2 linked regions of the Bacillus pumilus genome follow. The main gene of each other region encodes a partner of the protein of the gene in region 2 in a complex. Links are inferred from orthologs where the notes say so. Each region holds a gene or a part of one and is shown on either strand. Other genes may lie near its edges.

Region 1 (2,836 bases), 1.8 Mb from region 2 along the record:
TGAGATGTCGTATATTCTAGCTCTTCTCTCATCACTAAAAAATCTTTTTCTAATGAAGAAAATAATCGTTTGATCTCAGCGGATACTTCATGGTGGAAAACAATGCTACTCTTTCCTGTATAAGCGGAACGGCTGTCCTCATACCATGTATCCTTTTTCGGCGTGAAAAACTCTTCAATACATTGATGATAAATACGGTGAAGCGTCTGCTGTGCGGCTTGCTGCGGAAATGTCTGCTGCTGGCTGATTTTCCTGCAAACTGCCGCTGCATCCTCGCTGTACACTGCAAGCTTCCGTAATGTATTCAATATGTCACAATAATAGGCTTCCGCTTCAGGGTTTAATCGTTTCATACTTGATAAGGTAGCTTCGTTCAGAAAACCATTCATTTCAGTTGCAACCTTTGATAAAAAGACGCCTGCTTGATCAACTTGAGCCTTTACATTCATATGTGCCATTTGTTTTGTGTTTACCTTCCCCTCATGGCTTTATGACCATTTTATCTGACATCAATAGATGTTAGACCTAAAATCTTTTTTATATTTTATCATACATTTTTCATTCTTTTGAACTATTTTATCTCTTCAAATGTTTGATTGAAGTTTTCAAAAAAGAGATCAGCCTCTTCTTGTACACCATCTGCTTCCACATTCTCTGGAAGCGGCGGTAGTTCATCCAATGCCTTTAAGCCAAACTGCTCTAAAAATGTAGGTGTTGTCCCATAAAGAATTGCTCGCCCAGGGCCATCGGCACGTCCAACTTCACAGAGCAGCGCTTTGGCTACTAAACTATGAAGCACTCGCTCTGATTTGACTCCTCTAATTTCTTCTACCTCACTTCGTGTGATAGGCTGTTTATAAGAAACGATTGCGAGTACTTCAAGCGCTGCCTGAGACAAACCTTTGGATGGGGTCTCGACTAATTTTTTCAAATAAATGCTGTATTCCTTTTTTGTCAGCAGCATATAAGAATCTGCATATTCAATGAGCTCAATTCCTCGTTCTTGTTTTTGATATTCTTCCTTGACGGCAGACATCATGTCAAGTAACGCTACCTCTTCTACTTCAAGAACAGACATAAGCTGTTTTTTTGTTAAGCCTTCGTCACCTGCTGCATACAGCAGCGCTTCTATGATGGCTTTCCAATTCACGATATCAAGCGTCATGAATCGTTTCACTCCCTATTATATAAATGTCTTCAAAGTTTCCTTCCTGCTCTAACATGATTTGATGACTTTTCATCAATTCAAGAACAGCAAGAAACGTCACGACAAGATGCTCCTTTTGATCATGTTGAAATAGAGTCATGAAATTGGTCCGCTTTTTCGTTTTTCTTAAATGGTTCATAATCTCATTCATTTTGTCTTCAATCGGGATTTCTTGTCTTGTAATCCTAGATGGTGCTGGTTTCGTTATTTTTTTTCGGTTCAATACCTTTTGGAACGCACCTAACATATCATACACCGTGACATGTAAGTTTGTGTCCTTCGCTTCCGATTCTTTTGCAAATTCGCTTAAATCACTCGGAGGTTTTGTAAAGGCATTTTGCCTTTCTTCCTCGCGTTCCTTTAGTTCTTGTGCGGCATCTTTATACTTTCGGTATTCAATCAGTTTGCCAATCAGTTCTTCTCGAGGGTCCTCTTCCTCTTCAAGCAGATCTTCATCAAATAGCTCTTCCTCTTGTTTTGGAAGGAGCATTCTGCTTTTAATACTCAGGAGGGTTGCAGCCATCACCAAATATTCACTTGCCACATCAAGTTCAAGCTCCCTCATGGTATGGACATATAATAAATACTGCTCCGTAATTTTAGCAACGGGAATATCATAAATATCAATTTCCAACCGGTTGATTAAATGTAAAAGTAAGTCCAAAGGACCTTCAAACGAATCTATTTTCACCTGATATTCCAGCATTTTTTCTCACCATTTCTACTGTCTTCTGTCTTCTAAGTACCGTTTCACCGGCTAACCTTTAGTATAAGACAGGATAAAGCTCTCGTCCAATATAATTTCGACCATGATGTCCTAGGCAAAATAAGAAAAACAGTGGTTTCGCCCATACCACTCAGGGCATTTATACATAGAATACCATTGTAAACAGAAATGATGAAAAAGGAGGCCGTATCATTATGGGAGATGGCTATAACTTTGGCGGAGGTTTCGCGCTTATTGTCGTGCTTTTCATCTTGCTGATCATCGTTGGCGCGGCTTGGGTTTATTAAAGAAACAGAGCGTCCTTTCACGAAGGGCGCTCTTTCTTCTTTTCTTTTCAATATGTTAGACTGAGAGTGGAAAAGGAGATGACCACTGTGTATCCTGAAGCGTACGTGGCTTTTTTACATGAATTTCATACGACAAGAGATTATTTTGAGTGTCATGAAATTCTTGAGGAATATTGGAAAGAAGACCCGCCTGAGCAGCGCAAAGAATATTGGGTTGGCTTCATTCAGCTTGCCGTTGCTTTGTATCATCAAAGACGGGGAAATGGAAAAGGTGCAAAACGGCTCATGTCAAATAGCCTTCACTTACTAGAAGCAAACCGGTCCGTATTATCGAATCTCGGTCTGGATGATGAGGCGTTTCTCAAACTTCTGAGAATGCTAAAGAAGAAAATGGCTGAAGACATGCCATACGAAAGTGTGATGCTCCCGATTAAAGATGAAGCACTCTTGTCTCTCTGCCAAGAAATGGCTCAAAAAGAAGGACTGACCTTTGGCCAGGAGAGTAACTTATCCCACACATTTTTGATCGAAAAACATAGACTGCGTGACCGGACAGATGTATTGCTTGAACGAAAAAAGCAAATCGAACGTAAAAAAAGCAGAGGACTGTAGCCT
Region 2 (4,224 bases):
TTTCTTAGTTTTACTTCTTTCTTCAGCTCATCAATCAGTTCCATCACCGTTGTGAAACCAACATCTGCTCCGATCAGAACTTCTTCTAATTCTTCAAAAAAGTCTTCATCCACTTTACGGTAGCGTGAAATGAGTTCGTTTACTCTTCCTTGAAAGGAGTTTCTCGTTTTTTCAAGTCCATCTTTAAACTTTTCTGATACTGAATCGGTTTGCTGTGTAAATTTTTCTTTTAATTTCTTAAAAAAGCTCATTTGGTTCCAAAACCTCCTTTAATTACTGGACAAGCTCTTTCGTTTCTTCTAGTTTGACAGATACAAGCTTAGAAACACCTGATTCCTGCATCGTCACACCGTAGAGCACATCTGCTTCTTCCATTGTTCCTTTGCGGTGCGTAATGACAATGAATTGTGTTTCTTGACTGTATTTCTTTAAATATTGAGCAAAGCGGAAAACATTGGCTTCATCAAGTGCCGCTTCTACCTCATCTAATACGCAAAATGGTACTGGTCTGACTTTTAAAATAGAGAACAGTAAGGCGATCGCTGTTAATGCTCTCTCTCCGCCTGAAAGCAGGCTTAAGTTTTGCAGCTTTTTCCCTGGCGGCTGCGCGACAATATCAACACCAGAGTTTAGTAAATCGTTTGGATCTGTTAGTTTAAGGTCTGCTCTTCCGCCGCCAAATAACGCTTGGAAAACTGATTCAAAATGTCCGCGAATTTGCGAGAATGTTTCAGAGAAGCGCTTTGTCATCTCTTGATCCATTTCTTCGATCACTTGGAATAATGTATTTTTCGCTTCTGTCAGATCATTTCGCTGTTCTGTTAAGAAGAGGTAGCGTTCATTCACTCGTTCATACTCATCAATGCTGCCTAAGTTCACTGTTCCTAGCTCTTCAATGGCTAATTTGATCAGCTTCACTCGTTTTCTTGCTTCATCTGACGATAGCGTCAGATGATACATCTCTTTTGCCCCTTCAAACGAAAGTGCATACTCTTCGTTCAAATAAGCGATGAGGTTGTCGAGCTCAACTTCCATACGCCCAAGCTTAATCTCTTCATCTTTTAAGCTTGTGGTGAGCTGCTTGTAAAGGCGTTTTTGTTCTTTCAGTTCACGTTCAGCAAATTCTAACGTTTCAGAAAGAGCAAGGCGCTGTTTACGCCGCTCTGAAATGAGTGCGGTTGTTTTGTTTTTGTTTTCCAGTTTCTCTTTCGCTGCTTCTTCCAGCTGTTCTGCCCCGCTTGAGCTAGACGTCATTTCACTTGTTAAGAGTGACAGATCTTCTTTTGTTTCCGTCAGCGTTTGTTCAGCCTCTTCTAATTCTGCCATTAAGCTCGAAAGCTTTTCTTGTTCATTCGCTAAGGACTGCTCTTTTTTAGCAAGTGAGATTTTCAGCTCTGTTAATTCGGCAGAAATGGTTTCTTTCGTTGAGCTTTGGGTTTGCTTACGCTTTGTTAATGTATTGATCTCTTGATCTAGGGTGGTCAATTTCTCCCCTATCGAAACTTCAAGAGCTGCCTGCTCTTTGTCCTTATCTATAAGTTCAGTAGAACGCAGCTGTAATTCTTCTTTTTCTTGGTCATAGAGTTCAAGGTGAGCATTAATATTTTTTTCTGCTACTTGCAGTTCGTATAGCTTCCCTTTGAGCTCTTGCTGCTGTTCACGAAGCGTTTCGCCGCGCTGACGCAGTTCGTTTAATTGGCTTTCATTTGCAGCAATTAATTGCTTCGTTTCTTTTGTTTCCTTTTCAAGGATCGTTGTTTTTTCTTCCATTTCAACGAGCTGCTTTGTTAATGTTTCGATCTCCCTGCTTCTTGAAAGAAGGGAGTTGTTCTTTTTCTTTACACCGCCACCGGTCATTGAACCGCCTGGGTTTACGACATCGCCATCAAGGGTCACGATGCGATAACGATGACCAAGCATTTTTGCGAGTTCATTGGCGCCTTTTAAGTCTCTAACGATCAGAACCGTTCCAAGCAAGTTCTGTATGACCTTTTGATATTTTTCATCAAAGGAAACAAGTTGACTTGCTACACCGATAAATGCAGCATGCTGCTCGGCTGTTTGGACGTCTCTATGCTGAATGGTTCTTTCTTTGATCACATTCATCGGCAGGAAAGTTGCTCGTCCAAAGGAGTGCTGCTTTAAGTATGCAATTGCTTGTCGCGCGGCGGCTTCATTCTCTGTGACGACGTGCTGCGTTGCTGCGCCTAACGCGATTTCAATCGCTGTCTCATGCTGCTGATCTGTTTGAATCAGCTCTGCAATGGCACCGTGAATACCGCCTAACCGTTCTTTTGCCTTTAAGACCTCTTTTACTCCTTGGAAAAAGCCTGAGAAATCTTCCTGCATGGATTCTAGCATCTCTTTTTTTGACTTTGCCTGCTGCACATATTGATAGGCTTGATAAAGAGCCGTTTCTTTTTTCTCGTATTGACGTTTTATTTGCTCAAGCTTTTGTTCCGCTTCTCTAAACCGCTTGACCTGAGCCAAAATGTCTTCTTCTAGAGCTGAAAGCTGCTTCTGAGCCTCTGTTTTCTTCTCTTTGACAGATACACGCTCTTCAATGTGTTTTTGGTTATTTTGTGTGAGCCGATCCAGCTGCATAGCCGCTTGTCGCTGCTGTTCTTCTAACAATTTGCGTTCGTTGCGGATGGAAGCCTGTTCATTGAGTAGATCAAAATAATCGCTTTTTAGCTGTTCAATTTGACCTTCCACATCTTCACTATGAAGCGACAGTTGATGCTGCTTCGTTTTCACTTCATCTTTTAGCTGCTGCACTTCTTTTTGAAGGCTATCCCGCGTGATTTTCTGCTGCTGAATTTTTTCGGTTAGCTGCGCCTGCTTTTCAGTTAAGCGAATGAGTGTTTCTTCTAGCTGTCCCTGGTTTGCGGCAGCATTTTTCTTCCGTTCTTTTAGTACTTCTTTTTTACCTTCAAGCTTTTCTAATTCCTCACTTGTGAAAAGAAGAACTTCTTGTAAGTCATTAATTGATTCGTCAAGCGCTTGAATGCGGTCTCTTGATTCTTCAATTTTTGCTTCTTTTGCTTGAATCTCTGTGGATTGCTTCATTTCATCTTGTTTGAAGCGCTCGACAGCTTCACCAAGTGTTGTCCATTTTTCATGAAGTGCTTCGATGTCATGGACAGTTAAGGCGATTTCGACATTTTCAAGCTCTTCTTTTTTTTGCAAATAGTCCTTTGCAATAGATGCCTGCATTCTTAAAGGTTCTACTTGGTCTTCTAGTTCATGCAGAATATCTTCTACTCGGTTTAAGTTGTCCTGCGTTTCAAACAGTTTATTCTCGGCTTTTTTCTTTCTTGTTTTATATTTCAAAACGCCAGCCGCTTCTTCAAAGATGCTTCTTCTCTCTTCTGCCTTACTTGATAGAATTTCTTCTACCTTCCCTTGGCTGATGATCGAAAAGGCTTCCTTTCCAAGACCTGAATCCATGAAAAGATCAATAATATCCTTTAAGCGGACAGATTGATTGTTTATGAGAAATTCACTTTCTCCTGATCGATAGACTCTTCTTGTCACACTGACTTCGTGAAAATCGATCGGTAAAAAGTGGTCTTCGTTATCTAATGTTAAAGTCACTTCTGCTAGATTGACTCTTTTCCTTGAGTCGCTTCCTGCAAAAATGATGTCTTCCATTTTTCCTCCGCGGAGGCTTTTCGCTGATTGTTCTCCAAGTACCCAGCGGATGGCATCGGTAATATTACTTTTGCCGCTTCCGTTTGGTCCGACAACAGCTGTAACCCCTTTGACAAAGTCCACGGTCACTCGCTGCGCAAAAGATTTGAATCCTATCACGTCTAAACGTTTGAGGAACATGAGAGTGATCCTCCTTATGTATTTAAAGTACTATCATCTTACCATATGAAGTGAAAAAAGATGATGGAAAACAGAGTGAAATCCCCCTGAATCACGAGGGGGATTTTATTGGTTCATATGATGTTTCTGCAATTTAGCAAGTGCTTCCTGTGCAGCATGCTGTTCTGCTTCTTTTTTACTGCGACCATTTCCAATTCCAAGCACTTCCCCGCGAAGGGAGACATTTGCTTCAAATTCACGGTTGTGTGCTGGTCCTTTTTCATGCAAAATGCGGTATTCGAGTACACCTTTTCCATCGCGCTGAACGAATTCTTGCAGCTGGCTTTTAAAGTCCATGACATGCGAGAACGCTCCATCATTAATTTTCGGATAAACATAGGCTTCTAGGAA

What was found. The genes of interacting proteins can lie anywhere in the genome.
Region 1: the proteins of smc (region 2) and GPS65_RS18355 are in contact, whole or in part, in a crystal structure (PDB 3ZGX), measured with the Bacillus subtilis proteins. The link is inferred for Bacillus pumilus from one-to-one orthologs.

The regions. Positions count from the first base shown.
Region 1 is NZ_CP047089.1:3,642,887-3,645,722, forward strand. What follows is about bases 35-2,797. They hold GPS65_RS18355 (segregation/condensation protein A), read right to left. Parts: upstream 1,914-2,797; coding sequence 1,155-1,913; downstream 35-1,154. Other genes in these bases: GPS65_RS18345 (YpuI family protein), read right to left, coding at 35-458; scpB (SMC-Scp complex subunit ScpB), read right to left, coding at 572-1,165; GPS65_RS18360 (YjcZ family sporulation protein), read left to right, coding at 2,129-2,221; GPS65_RS18365 (DUF309 domain-containing protein), read left to right, coding at 2,309-2,797. In the rest of the region: more of GPS65_RS18345, read right to left, coding at 1-34; more of GPS65_RS18365, read left to right, coding at 2,798-2,833. UniProt on the Bacillus subtilis protein: Participates in chromosomal partition during cell division. May act via the formation of a condensin-like complex containing Smc and ScpB that pull DNA away from mid-cell into both cell halves.
Region 2 is NZ_CP047089.1:1,832,188-1,836,411, forward strand. The notes cover bases 74-4,224. They hold smc (chromosome segregation protein SMC), read right to left. Parts: upstream 3,835-4,224; coding sequence 274-3,834; downstream 74-273. Other genes in these bases: ftsY (signal recognition particle-docking protein FtsY), read right to left, coding at 74-251; rnc (ribonuclease III), read right to left, coding at 3,940-4,224. In the rest of the region: more of ftsY, read right to left, coding at 1-73. UniProt on the Bacillus subtilis protein: Required for chromosome condensation and partitioning.